DNA from 3 places in the Pseudomonas sp. RA_105y_Pfl2_P56 genome. Region 1 is predicted to be linked to each of the others. Evidence: predicted binding sites of a transcription regulator. Region 1 holds the regulator's gene; each other region holds the start of a gene.
The links. The regulator sigma-54, encoded in region 1, starts transcription at its own class of promoters, with help from an activator protein. The targets are predictions, from matches to a motif close to ANTGGCATNNANNTTGCTNT.

Region 1 (4,127 bases):
CGATTTCCAGAGCAGGCATCGCGGTGTGAATCCTTTAAGTGAGGTCGCGGTGGCGAACCTGGACGTTCTTCAGGGTTTTGTGCAGGGCCTGACCCAGGCGTTCGGTCAGGTAGACGGAGCGGTGATGCCCGCCGGTGCAGCCGATGGCAATGGTGACGTAGGCGCGATTGCTCGCGGCGAAACGCGGCAGCCATTTGTGCAGGTAGGCGTAAATGTCCTGGAACATTTCCTCGACTTCCGGCTGCGCCGCCAGGTATTCGGCCACCGGCGCATCGAGACCCGATTGCGCGCGCAGCTCTGGCTTCCAGTACGGGTTGGGCAGGCAGCGCACGTCGAACACCACGTCTGCATCGACCGGCATGCCGCGTTTGAAGCCGAATGACTCAACGAGAAATGCTGTTCCGGGTTCAGGCTGATTGAGCAGGCGCAACTTGATGGTGTCGCGCAACTGGTACAGGTTCAGGTGGGTGGTGTTGATCTTCAGGTCGGCCAGATCGGCGATTGGGCCGAGCAGGGCGGTTTCATCGCTGATCGCTTCGGCCAGTGAGCGGTTGGCAGTGCTCAGTGGATGACGCCGACGGGTTTCCGAAAAACGCTTGAGCAGGGTTTCTTCGTCGGCGTCCAGATAAAGCACATCGCACTGGATGTGGCGGCTGCGGACTTCTTCCAGCAACTCGGGGAAACGCGAGAGATGGCTCGGCAGGTTGCGCGCATCGATCGACACGGCCACCAGCGGTTGTGCCAATTCGGTGTGTATCAGTGCGCGTTCAGCCAGTTCTGGCAACAAGCCTGCCGGCAGGTTGTCGATGCAGTAGTAACCGCTGTCCTCAAGGACATTCAGTGCGGTGCTTTTGCCCGAGCCGGAGCGGCCACTGACGATGATCAAGCGCATGATTAATGCCTGTTCTGCTCTTCCAGTACCACTTGGTACAAGGCTTCACTGCCGGCAGCGCTGCGCAGTCTTTCGCGTACTTCCTTGCGGTCGAGCATGCTGGCGATTTGACGCAGTAACTCCAGGTGCGCATCGGTAGCGGCTTCTGGGACCAGCAGTACAAACAACAGATCAACGGGGGCGCCGTCGATCGCATCGAAATCGATAGGGGCGTCGAGGTGAAGCAGAGCGCTGACAGGCTCAATGCAACCCTTGAGGCGACAGTGAGGAATGGCGATGCCGTTGCCAAAACCGGTGGAACCGAGTTTTTCACGGGCAATCAGGGCCTCGAAGACATCTTGCATCTCCAGCGCCGGCACTTCGCGGGCGATCAGGTTGGCAATTTGTTCGAGGGCTTTCTTTTTACTGCCGCCCGGCACGTTCACAAGAGAACGGCCGGGGGTCAGGATATTTTCAAGTCGGATCATGGAGTGGGGGGTTATCGACCGGTAGCGCCCTGGAGCAGGCTCTGGGTCTTTTCCTTATGCTTTTTGAGTTGTTTATCCAGCTTGTCGGTCAGGGCGTCGATCGCGGCGTACATATCGGTATGTTCCGCGTTGGCGACCACTTCACTGCCGGGAATATGCAAGGTGGCTTCGATTTTCTGCTTGAGCTTTTCGACACACATCGTGACTTGTACGTTGGTGATCTTGTCGAAATGGCGCTCCAATCGTTCGAGTTTCTCGTTGATGTAGGTGCGCAGAGGTTCGGTCACTTCCAGTTGGTGTCCACTGATGTTGACTTGCATACAGCTTCTCCTTCGTTGCCAGTGCATAAAGCGGCAGGCTGGATAGCCTGCCACTGGAACGCTGTAACGTGGCTTACATCAACCGCTTGCGTTCGCTCGAAGGCGCGATCCCGAGGGACTCGCGGTACTTGGCGACGGTGCGGCGAGCCACCTGAATGCCTTGTGCCTCCAGTAAACCAGCGATCTTGCTGTCACTCAACGGCTTTTTCTGATTTTCCGCAGCAACCAGTTTTTTGATGATCGCGCGGATCGCCGTGGACGAGCATTCACCGCCTTCGGAGGTGCTGACGTGGCTTGAGAAAAAGTATTTCAGTTCATAGATACCGCGCGGGGTATGCATGAACTTCTGCGTGGTCACTCGGGAAATCGTCGATTCGTGCATGCCAACCGCTTCGGCGATGTCATGCAGCACCAGTGGCTTCATGGCTTCGTCCCCGTATTCCAGAAAGCCGCGTTGATGCTCGACGATCTGGGTGGCCACTTTCATCAGGGTTTCGTTGCGGCTTTGCAGGCTCTTGATGAACCAGCGGGCTTCCTGCAACTGGTTGCGCATGAAAGTGTTGTCGGCGCTGGTATCGGCGCGTCTTACGAAGCCGGCATACTGGGCGTTGACCCGCAGGCGGGGCACTGATTCCTGATTCAGTTCGACCAGCCAGCGTTCATTGTCCTTGCGCACAATGACGTCAGGGACGACGTATTCGGCTTCAGTGGATTCGATCTGAGAGCCCGGACGCGGGTTGAGGCTCTGCACCAGTTCGATGACTTGACGCAGTTCATCTTCCTTGAGCTTCATGCGCCGCATCAACTGGTTGTAATCGCGGCTGCCGAGCAAGTCGATGTAGTCGGTGACCAGACGTTTCGCTTCAGTCAGCCATGGTGTCTTCGCCGACAACTGGCGCAGTTGCAGCAACAGGCATTCGCCGAGGTTGCGGGCGCCGATGCCAGCGGGTTCAAACTGCTGGATGCGGTGCAGAACGGCTTCGATTTCGTCCAGTTCGATGTCCAGTTCCGGGTCGAACGCTTCGAGGATTTCTTCGAGGGTTTCGTCCAGGTAACCCTGGTTGTTTATGCAGTCGACCAGGGTGACGGCGATCAGTCGGTCGGTGTCTGACATCGGCGCGAGATTGAGCTGCCACAGCAGGTGGCTTTGCAGGCTTTCACCGGCGGAGGTGCGAGTGGTGAAGTCCCATTCGTCGTCATCGCTGCTGGGCAGGCTGCTGGCACTGGTCTGGTAGACGTCCTCCCAGGCCGTGTCGACCGGAAGCTCGTTGGGGATACGCTCGCTCCATTCGCCATCTTCCAGATTGTCCACCGTCGGAGCGGTTTCCTGATAGGACGGTTCCTGAATTTCGGTGTTGGGCTTTTGCTCGGCGTTGTCGGCCAGAGGGTCCGAGTTATCGAAGTCGTCGCCTTCTTCCTGGCGTTCGAGCATCGGATTGGATTCCAGGGCCTCCTGGATTTCCTGTTGCAGATCCAGGGTCGACAATTGGAGCAGACGGATGGCCTGTTGCAGCTGCGGTGTCATCGTCAGCTGCTGGCCCATTCTCAAGACTAGCGATGGTTTCATGGCAGGGGCTTAACACCTTATTCGCCGGCGCACATGCGCCATCCACTACAGAGCGCCGAAGCGCCAAACTTAAGCAAATTATATGCCTGAAACTGAAGTGTTTGCCTAGAGCGTTGTAACAATTAAAGCGTATTAAATCCTGCTTGAATCGATACAGCGCCCGCGCGTCTCTCCGGGCGCTGTCGCGTTTACAGGCGGAACTCGTGACCCAGATACACTTCCTTGACCAGATCGTTGGCCAGGATGGTTTCTGCGTCGCCTTCGGCAATCAACTGGCCGTCGTTGACGATGTAAGCGGTTTCGCAGATATCCAGCGTCTCACGCACGTTGTGGTCGGTGATCAGTACGCCGATGCCCTTGGCCTTGAGGTGGTGGATGATCTGCTTGATGTCGCCGACCGAGATCGGGTCGACACCGGCGAACGGTTCGTCGAGCAGGATGAATTTCGGTGCGGTTGCCAGAGCACGCGCGATTTCAACTCGGCGGCGTTCACCACCGGACAGGCTCATGCCCAGGTTGTCGCGGATGTGGCTGATGTGAAATTCCTGCAGCAGGCTTTCCAGCTCCTTGCGACGGCCGGCCTTGTCGAGCTCCTGGCGAGTCTCGAGGATGGCCATGATGTTGTCGGCCACCGACAGCTTGCGGAAGATCGAGGCTTCTTGCGGTAGATAGCCAATACCTGCCTTTGCGCGACCGTGCATTGGCTGGTGGCTGACGTCCAGATCGTCGATCAGCACGCGGCCCTGATCGGCCTGTACCAGGCCGACAATCATGTAGAAGCATGTGGTCTTGCCGGCACCGTTCGGGCCGAGCAGGCCAACAATCTGGCCGCTGTCGATCGACAGGCTGACGTCACGCACGACCTGGCGGCTTTTATAGGC
Region 2 (4,127 bases), on a different contig from region 1:
GGTCACGTCCAGTTGTTTGTTGGCTGCATAGAGACCGCTAAGGCCGATATTGAAAGACATATTCCACTCCTTTGTGCCGGTTAGTCGGCTCTATATACCAATGGTTTGTACTTTGGACAGGGCGACGGTGCCCTTGCCGGACAGGTTGAGCATCAACTCGCCGCCGGTCTGGCTGATGGTCACACTGTTGACCGTGGCTGGCAGGTAAGTCGCCAAGTCGGTCGCGGTGCCATTGATTGATGCGTTGGCTTTGACGGTATAGGTACCGGCCTTCACCAGATTGCCGTCCTTGTCCTTGCCGTCCCAGGTGAAGCTCGCGCTGCCTGCGGCGCGACTGCCCAGATCGATGGTGCGAACCACCGTGCCGCTGCTGTCGGTAATGCTGACGGTGCCACCGGCAATCGATGACGGAACGGTCGCCGAACCGGTCATGCCCTTGCTCGGGTCGTCCATCTGAACGCTGTTGGTCTGCACGATCACGTTGCGACCGACCAGCGACGACGCCTGCAGTGCCTGCGAGGAGTTGTAGTTGCCGGCCAGCGAGCTGACGGTGCTGTTAAGCGTGGTGATGCCTTCCAGGCTGCTGAACTGCGCCAACTGCGCAACGAACGCGCTGTTGTCCTGCGGGTCGAGCGGGTTCTGGTTTTTCAGCTGGGTGACCAGCAATTGCAGGAACGCGTCCTTGCCCAGTGCCTGGCCGCCGGTGGCGCTGTTGGTAGCCGAAGCAATGCCACCGGTGGTCGAACTGGTCTTTTTCGACGAGTTCGCCAGGATGTCATTCATGCTCAAGCTGCTGGTGGTATCGGAAACACTCATGGCCGTCGCCCCTTATTACTGACCGAGGGTCAGCACCTTCTGCATCATGGTTTTGGCGGTGTTCATCATTTCGGCGTTGGTCTGGAACGAACGGCTCGCGGAAATCATGTCAGCCATTTCTTCCACCACGTTGACGTTCGGGTAGTAGACGTAGCCCTTGGCGTCGGCGGCCGGATGGTTCGGCTCGTAGCGCGCTTCAAGGTTGCTCTGGTCTTCGACCACACCGAGCACCTGCACGCCTTGACCGGCGGCATCCTGGCTCTGGAACAGCGAGTTGCTGCCGCTGTTCTGGCCACCCTGGAACATGGTGGCGAACACCGGGTGACGGGCGCGGTAGGTCTGGTCGATGCTCGACGAGACGGTTTCGGCGTTGGCGATGTTCGAAGCCACGGTGTTCAGACGCGTGGTTTGTGCGCTCATGCCGCTGCCGGCAATGTTGAAAACGCTGGACAGGGACATGGATTACTCTCCGCGCAGGGCTGACACCAGCCCTTTGAATTTGCTGTTGAGCAGAGTGAAGCTGGCCTGGAAGCCGACCGCGTTTTGCGCGTAGTTCGACTGCTCAAGCTGAGCATCTACGGTGTTCTGGTCTATCGAAGGCTGCATCGGCGTGCGATACATCAGCGACTCGTCGCCATTGCCCAGGCCTTCAGCTTCGATGTGACGGCTGTTAGTCATGTTCAGGGCGATGGTGCCGTTGGCGTTCTTCTGGGTCTGTGCTTCAAGCACTTTGGAGAAGTCCAGATCCCGAGCCTTGTAGTTCGGGGTATCGGCGTTGGCGATGTTGTTGGCCAGCACTTCGGCACGCTGAGCGCGGAAGCCCAATGCCTTTTCGTGAATGCCGAGCGCTTTATCGAAGCTGATGCTCATGTCGGGAACCTTCGGGTGACCGGTTTTTCGTAACTGAGCTTTAGCAAGCGCCGTGCCAACGCGAGAAACCCCCGAAAACCGCACCTTTGCGGGGATCAGGCAAAGCGGCAATGCCAGAAAAGCGGCAAACGACTTCCGCTGGCTGCCGCTTTTCTGCCGCTTGCCCTCCCCTCCCACCCACACCACAGCTCCACTGTGGGAGCGGCGACCTCGTAGAAACGCCAGGCACAAAAAAACGGGAGCCCCTGCGGACTCCCGTTTTTGTGTTGCCGATTTGCAGATTACTTGGCCTTGTAAATGATCCCCGGGCTGCACTGGACCATCTGGTAATGATCCGGCAAACCGTTCAGCGCTTCGGAAGCGCCAAGGAACAGATAACCACCCGGTTTCAGCGTGCTGTGAATGCGCAACAGAATGTCTTTCTTCACTTCAGCAGAGAAGTAGATCAACACGTTGCGGCAGAACACGATGTCGAACTTGCCCAGGCTGGCGTAACTGTCGAGCAAATTGAACGAGCGAAACTCCACCCGGTTCTTGATCGGTGCCTTGATGACCCAGCGCCCAGGTCCTTTCGGATCGAAAAAACGCTGCAGACGATCGGGGGACAAACCGCGACCGATTGCAAGGCTGTCGTACTCGCCAGTCTTGCAGTTGTTCAGCATGCTACCCGAGAGATCGGTGGCAACGATCTGCACGCCCATCTTCAACTGGCCAAGGTTGACGCGCTCGAACTCATCGATAGACATCGAGAGCGAGTACGGTTCCTGACCCGACGAGCAGGCTGCCGACCAGATCCGCAGACGCTGGTTGGGACTGGCCTTGATGGCTTCGGGCAGCACCTTGTTCTTCAAGACTTCAAACGGATAGGTGTCACGAAACCACAGGGTTTCGTTGGTTGTCATGGCATCGACGACCTGCTCGCGCAAACCACTGCGCGGCTGGGTCTGGATGCGCTGAACCAGCTCACCCAGGGACTTGATACCTTGCTGCTCCATCAGTTTGTTGAGACGGCTCGAGACCAGGTACTGCTTGTTTTCACCGAGCAAAATGCCACAGGCTTTTTCCAGGAAGACCCGGAACTGTTCGAAATCCAAATTACCCGTAGACAAATTGATGCCGCCTCTTAAATCGTGTTGACCGCCAGGGACAAAAGGTCCCTAGCTGATATCTGCTGCTTTGATCCGGTCGACTACCCGGGATGCCAGGTCATCAGGGCGGAACTTGGCCAAAAAGTCATCGGCACCGACTTTCTTGACCATCGCCTGATTGAATACCCCCGACAACGAAGTATGCAGGATGATATGAAGCTTTTGCATGCGAGCGTCGCCGCGGATTTCGGCCGTCAGGGTGTACCCGTCCATCTCCGGCATCTCGATGTCGGAAATCATCATCAGGAACTCTTCTTCCGGCTTCTTGCCCTCGTCGACCAGCTTGCGCAGGTAATCCAGCGCCTGCTTGCCGTCGTTCAACGCCACGACTTCAACGCCGATCGTCTGCAGGCAACGCGTGACCTGCTTGCGCGCCACCGACGAGTCATCGACCGTCAGCACCCGCAGCGACAACGCCTTGGTCTGCGTCTCGACATCGACAACACCGACCGAAATCGCTTCCGGCGTCGGTGCAACTTCCGCCAGCACCTTTTCGACGTCGATGATTTCGACTAACTGATTGTCCACCCGAGTCACAGCGGTCAGGTAATGATCGCGCCCGGTGCCCTTGGGCGGTGGATGGATCTCCTCCCAGTTCATGTTGACGATGCGCTCCACCGAGCGAACCAGGAAACCCTGGGTCTTGGTGTTGTACTCCGTGATGATCACGAACGGATTTTTCTTGTCTTTCAATGCCCCGGAACCGGTCGCCATTGCCAGATCAAGGATCGGAATGGTCGCCCCCCGAATATTCGCCACCCCGCACACGACAGGACTGGACTTGGGCATCAGCGTCAGTTGCGGGCATTGCAGCACTTCCCGAACCTTGAACACGTTGATCCCGTAGAGCTGCTGACCGTCGAGACGGAACAACAACAGCTCCAGGCGATTCTGCCCTACCAGTTGCGTGCGCTGGTTCACCGAATCCATTACACCAGCCATGCCCAGACTCCTACACCAACGCCAAGTGTTGTTGCGACGCACATTCATTGCTAAACGGCACGGCGCTTGCTTTTTAACTCGTATGAACGCTCAAACGACATTTTTCCGACGCCTGACATCTCCCCTTCGCAGAGGGCTTTGCGCGATGTCCGCCGTTTGCCTCTTTTTCGCCGGCAGCCCTGCCATTGCTGATGCGGTTACCTTGCCTGACATGCTTATCGGCGTCACTCAGGGCTTTCTTGAGTTCACCGTAGAAGACTATCTGGCTACCAGTCAAACAGAAGGCCGCTACGAAATCGAAGTCAACCAGCTCGACCCCCGTATGCACATGCCCATGTGCGACAAGGAATT
Region 3 (4,127 bases), on a different contig from region 1:
CTTCGGCCATGATCAGCCGTTGCAGTTCCGGTGTGTTTTTCACCACTTCATAAATCCCCACACGCCCCTTGTAACCGCCGTTGCAATGATCGCAACCGACCGGCTCGTAGATCGTGAAACTGCCAATGCGTTCCTCGGGGAAGCCTTCCTTGATCAGCGTTTCGCGCGGGATCTCGATGGGTTTCTTGCAGTGGCTGCACAACTTGCGCGCCAGCCGTTGCGCGATGATCAGGCTGACCGAGGTGGCGATGTTGAAACCGGGGATGCCCATGTTGTGCAGGCGGGTCAGGGTTTCGGCTGCGCTGTTGGTGTGCAGCGTGGACAACACGAGGTGGCCGGTTTGCGCTGCCTTGATCGCGATTTCGGCGGTTTCCAGATCGCGGATCTCGCCGACCATGATCACGTCCGGGTCCTGGCGCAGAAACGAACGCAATGCCTGAGCAAAGTCGAGCCCTTGTTTGGGGTTGACGTTGACCTGATTGATGCCTTCCATGTTGATCTCCACCGGGTCTTCGGCGGTGGAAATATTGATGTCGACGGTGTTGAGGATGTTCAGGCCGGTATACAGCGATACGGTTTTACCCGAGCCGGTAGGGCCGGTGACCAGAATCATCCCTTGCGGCTGTTTGAGCGCGGCCATGTACAGGTCTTTTTGCGCTGGCTCATAGCCCAGGGCATCGATCCCGATCTGCGCGCTGGACGGGTCGAGAATCCGGATCACCACTTTTTCGCCCCACAGAGTGGGCAGGGTGTTGACCCGGAAATCGATCGATTTGCTTTTCGACAGGCGCATTTTGATTCGCCCGTCCTGGGGTTTGCGACGCTCCGAGATATCGAGGCTGGCCATGACTTTCAGGCGTGCGGCGATGCGCCCGGCCAGTTGAATGGGTGGTTTGGCCACTTCGCGCAGAATGCCGTCGGTGCGTACCCGTACCCGATAGGTTTTCTCGTAGGGCTCGAAGTGCAAGTCGGAAGAGCCGCTCTTGATCGCATCGAGCAGCATTTTGTGGACGAAACGCACCACTGGCGCATCGTCGACATCGAGTCCGCCGATGGCGTCCTGATTGCTGTCGTCGATGGCTTCGACATCGAGACCGTCGAGATCGACATCGGCCATGTCTTCAAGGCCTGAGGTGTGGGTGTCGAAGAATTTTTCGATGGCGTCGGTGAGCTTGTCGTCCTCCACCAGAATGGCTTCGGTGCTCAGGCCGGTGCTGAACTGGATGTCATTGATCGCTTGATGATTGCTCGGGTCGCAAATGCCCACGAACAGTTTGTTGCCGCGACGCCACAAGGGCAGGGCGTGGTGCTGGCGCACCAGTTTTTCACTGACCAGATCTTTGGGCTGGGTTTCCAAGTCCAGGCAATTGAGATCAAGGAACGCCATGCCGAAGTGCTCCGAGGCGATCTCGGCCACCTGAGCGCTTTTCAGCAGTTTGTTCTGTACCAGATAAGTGACCAGCGACAGCCTGTCGCGCTGGGCCTGTTGCCAGGCTTGCTGGGCGCTTTTTTCCGTCAGCAGTTCGGCCTGCACCAATTGCTTGGCCAGACCGCTCAGAGCGATGTCATTCATGGGGATTCCGCGCACTTGCCGTTCATGACTTATAGCCTAGTCAAGTGACAGCGCCAAACACGGCCCATGCAGGTGACAAAAAGTGTCAGATAGTGCGGTTACAGGTTGTAGGAAACCGCGCCGCCCGCTGCTCGCGCCCAGTCAGCAGGGCTTTATGGCGATTGGCATGGGCTATGCTCGGTCCTTCTCAGATCATGAGATTTCGACTCATGCATGGAGCGTGTCTATGAAAAAACAACAAGGTTTTACGCTGATCGAACTGCTGATCGTGGTGGCGATCATCGGGATTCTGGCGACCATCGCGTTGCCGCAGTATTCGAAATATCAGGCACGGTCGAAAGTGACGGCGGGGTTGGCGGAAATCAGTGCTCTGAAAGTCCCTTTTGAAGACACCATCAATCAAGGTACTGATCCGTCACTGACGAACGTCGCCGGCAGTGCCACGGCCACCACCTCCAACTGCACGCTGGCCGCTTCGGGTACAGCGTCCACAGGCGCTGGCACCATCACCTGTACTTTGGTGAACGCGCCAGGGCCCGTGTTGGGTAAAACCATCACATTGACCCGCACTGGCGCTGCAACGGGCAGTACCTCTGGCACTTGGAGTTGTGCGTCCACGGTCAATCCCGACTACGCGCCTAAAGGTTGCCCGGGCAGCGGTGCCTGAGGCGTTCAACGGCGTCACGGAATGCCCCGCACAGCGGGGCATTTTTCATGGCGCGGCGCTTTATAAAAGCCTCAATAATTTCAGCATCTTAGGAACTTTTCCAAAAGCCGCAACTTGCATGTGCATATTGCGCAAGTCATGCAATTTGCATGAATCCGAAAATTTGCCTTAATTGTAAGCTATTGATTCATATCGTTTTTATTGCTTCATGAAAGTTGGCACAGCGTTCGCAATATCTCCAGTAACCCTGCTGACAAGACATCCAGCAGACTTTCCAGAAAAACAGGAGTTACTCGTATGAAGAAGTTCGCTATCACTGCCGCTGCTGCTACCGCGCTGACCCTGACCATGTCCTGCGGTGCATTCGCACAATCCACCCAGGCTACTCAGGCACCCATGACGCTGGCTGCCGGTGAAATGACCAAGGCTAAAGAAGTTACTTCCGATACCTGGATCACTACCAAAGTGAAAAGCGATCTGGTGACCGAAAAAGGCATCCCAGGCACCGACATCAAAGTTGAAACCAACAAAGGCGTCGTTTCCCTGTCCTCCACTGTTGCAGTGACCGATGCTCAAAAAGAAATGGCTGTGAGCATCACCAAGAAAATCACAGGCGTCAAAGCGGTGTCCGCTGACGGCCTGAAAGCCGAGTAAGGCAAAGGCTTCTCGCCTGGACCGGGAGAAGGCGCGACAGACGGGCCGAGCCATACGTCTGTCGCCACTTTAGAGTTCATGCGACTGGTCACATGGATGTGACCATTACAGGCCCCGACACTTGTGTCGGGGCCTGTTCTATTTCGCGGTGCCACAAAAAACAACTGCGGGGGGCTGGGGTTAATGCCCGCGTTCGCTGTTGATCTGGCGCAGGCGGTTGCCCTCAAAGTGCAGGTATTGGTACATGCCGTTGTTCGGGCCGTAAGTCCATTCCTCGACCTGAAACTCTTCGCGGCGATTGGCGCTGCGCTTGTAGCCCAACAGGTCACGATTGACCGGCTCACCGCACTTGTGAAGTACTTCGCTTGCGCGGTCACCGATGCTGACCAGTTGGCTGCCGCAGCGCAGCGTATCGGACGCCCAAGTGTTTCCGGCAATGAGTGTCAGGGCCATCGCGGCCAGCCATTGTCGCTTCATCATTCGGCATCCAGGTGCATTTGCGTGACCACTCGACCGTCGCTTTGTGCCTCGCCAAGGTTGGCGTCGATGAAGTACACGCGGTCGTCCGCCAACTGGCCCTTGTCCACCAGATAATCCTTGATGCTGCTGGCGCGATCCTGGCCCAACTGGCGCAGCAACACATCGCTGCCGCTCCAGAACTTGATCACGCCTTCGCGCATTTTCGCGGTGCGCTCTTCCTTGCCCAGATCCTTCCATTGAGCCGGTGGCTGGGTTTTCAGGCGGGTGCGGTAGATGCCTTCAAGCAGCGGGCCTTTCTCGCCATCGGGGACGTTGATCAAGGACGCTTGGGCCGGGACTTTGTCGCCACGACGCTGGAGCATCTTGTAGTAGTTGTACTGGTATTCACGCTCCAGACGCTGTTCGGCAAGCAATGGGCCGTCGCTGCTTTTCGCGGCGGTGCCTTCGATTTCCAGGCGCAGGGCCGGACGCTCCTTCAGCGCTTGTGACAGCTTGATCAGCGCCGCTTCAGCGTCCTTGTTCAGTTCGCTGGAGCCGGGGGCAAAGGACACGGTGCCGAGGTCTTGCGAACCACCGCCGCTGACCAGCCCGCCGATCAGTTTGAACGGCGCAGCGGCGGCTTTGACGATCAGGTTGCGCAGGGTCTGCCAGACAATCGGCATCACGCTGAACTGCGGGTTGTTCAAGTCGCCCGTTACCGGCAATTCAATGGAGATCTTGCCGTCGACGTCCTTGAGCAAGGCAATCGCCAGT

Region 2: the regulator sigma-54 is predicted to act here: its motif matches at 1,727-1,746, upstream of flgB (flagellar basal body rod protein FlgB).
Region 3: the regulator sigma-54 is predicted to act here: its motif matches at 1,734-1,753, upstream of AACY11_RS03060 (pilin).

Annotation. Positions count from the first base shown of each region.
Region 1 is NZ_CAXAPL010000005.1:28,461-32,587, reverse strand. Features, by position in the region: gene AACY11_RS05205 (HPr family phosphocarrier protein) at 1-19, opposite strand, end outside; gene rapZ (RNase adapter RapZ) at 35-892, opposite strand; gene ptsN (PTS IIA-like nitrogen regulatory protein PtsN) at 895-1,359, opposite strand; gene hpf (ribosome hibernation-promoting factor, HPF/YfiA family) at 1,371-1,679, opposite strand; gene AACY11_RS05185 (RNA polymerase factor sigma-54) at 1,753-3,246, opposite strand; gene lptB (LPS export ABC transporter ATP-binding protein) at 3,435-4,127, opposite strand, start outside.
Region 2 is NZ_CAXAPL010000025.1:64,527-68,653, forward strand. Features, by position in the region: gene flgE (flagellar hook protein FlgE) at 1-60, opposite strand, end outside; gene flgD (flagellar hook assembly protein FlgD) at 91-816, opposite strand; gene flgC (flagellar basal body rod protein FlgC) at 832-1,275, opposite strand; gene flgB (flagellar basal body rod protein FlgB) at 1,279-1,686, opposite strand; gene cheR (protein-glutamate O-methyltransferase CheR) at 1,968-2,795, opposite strand; gene AACY11_RS17895 (chemotaxis protein CheV) at 2,844-3,776, opposite strand; gene flgA (flagellar basal body P-ring formation chaperone FlgA) at 3,859-4,127, shown strand, end outside.
Region 3 is NZ_CAXAPL010000003.1:38,412-42,538, reverse strand. Features, by position in the region: gene pilB (type IV-A pilus assembly ATPase PilB) at 1-1,573, opposite strand, end outside; gene AACY11_RS03060 (pilin) at 1,800-2,240, shown strand; gene AACY11_RS03055 (BON domain-containing protein) at 2,538-2,894, shown strand; gene AACY11_RS03050 (DUF2845 domain-containing protein) at 3,075-3,371, opposite strand; gene AACY11_RS03045 (DUF748 domain-containing protein) at 3,371-4,127, opposite strand, start outside.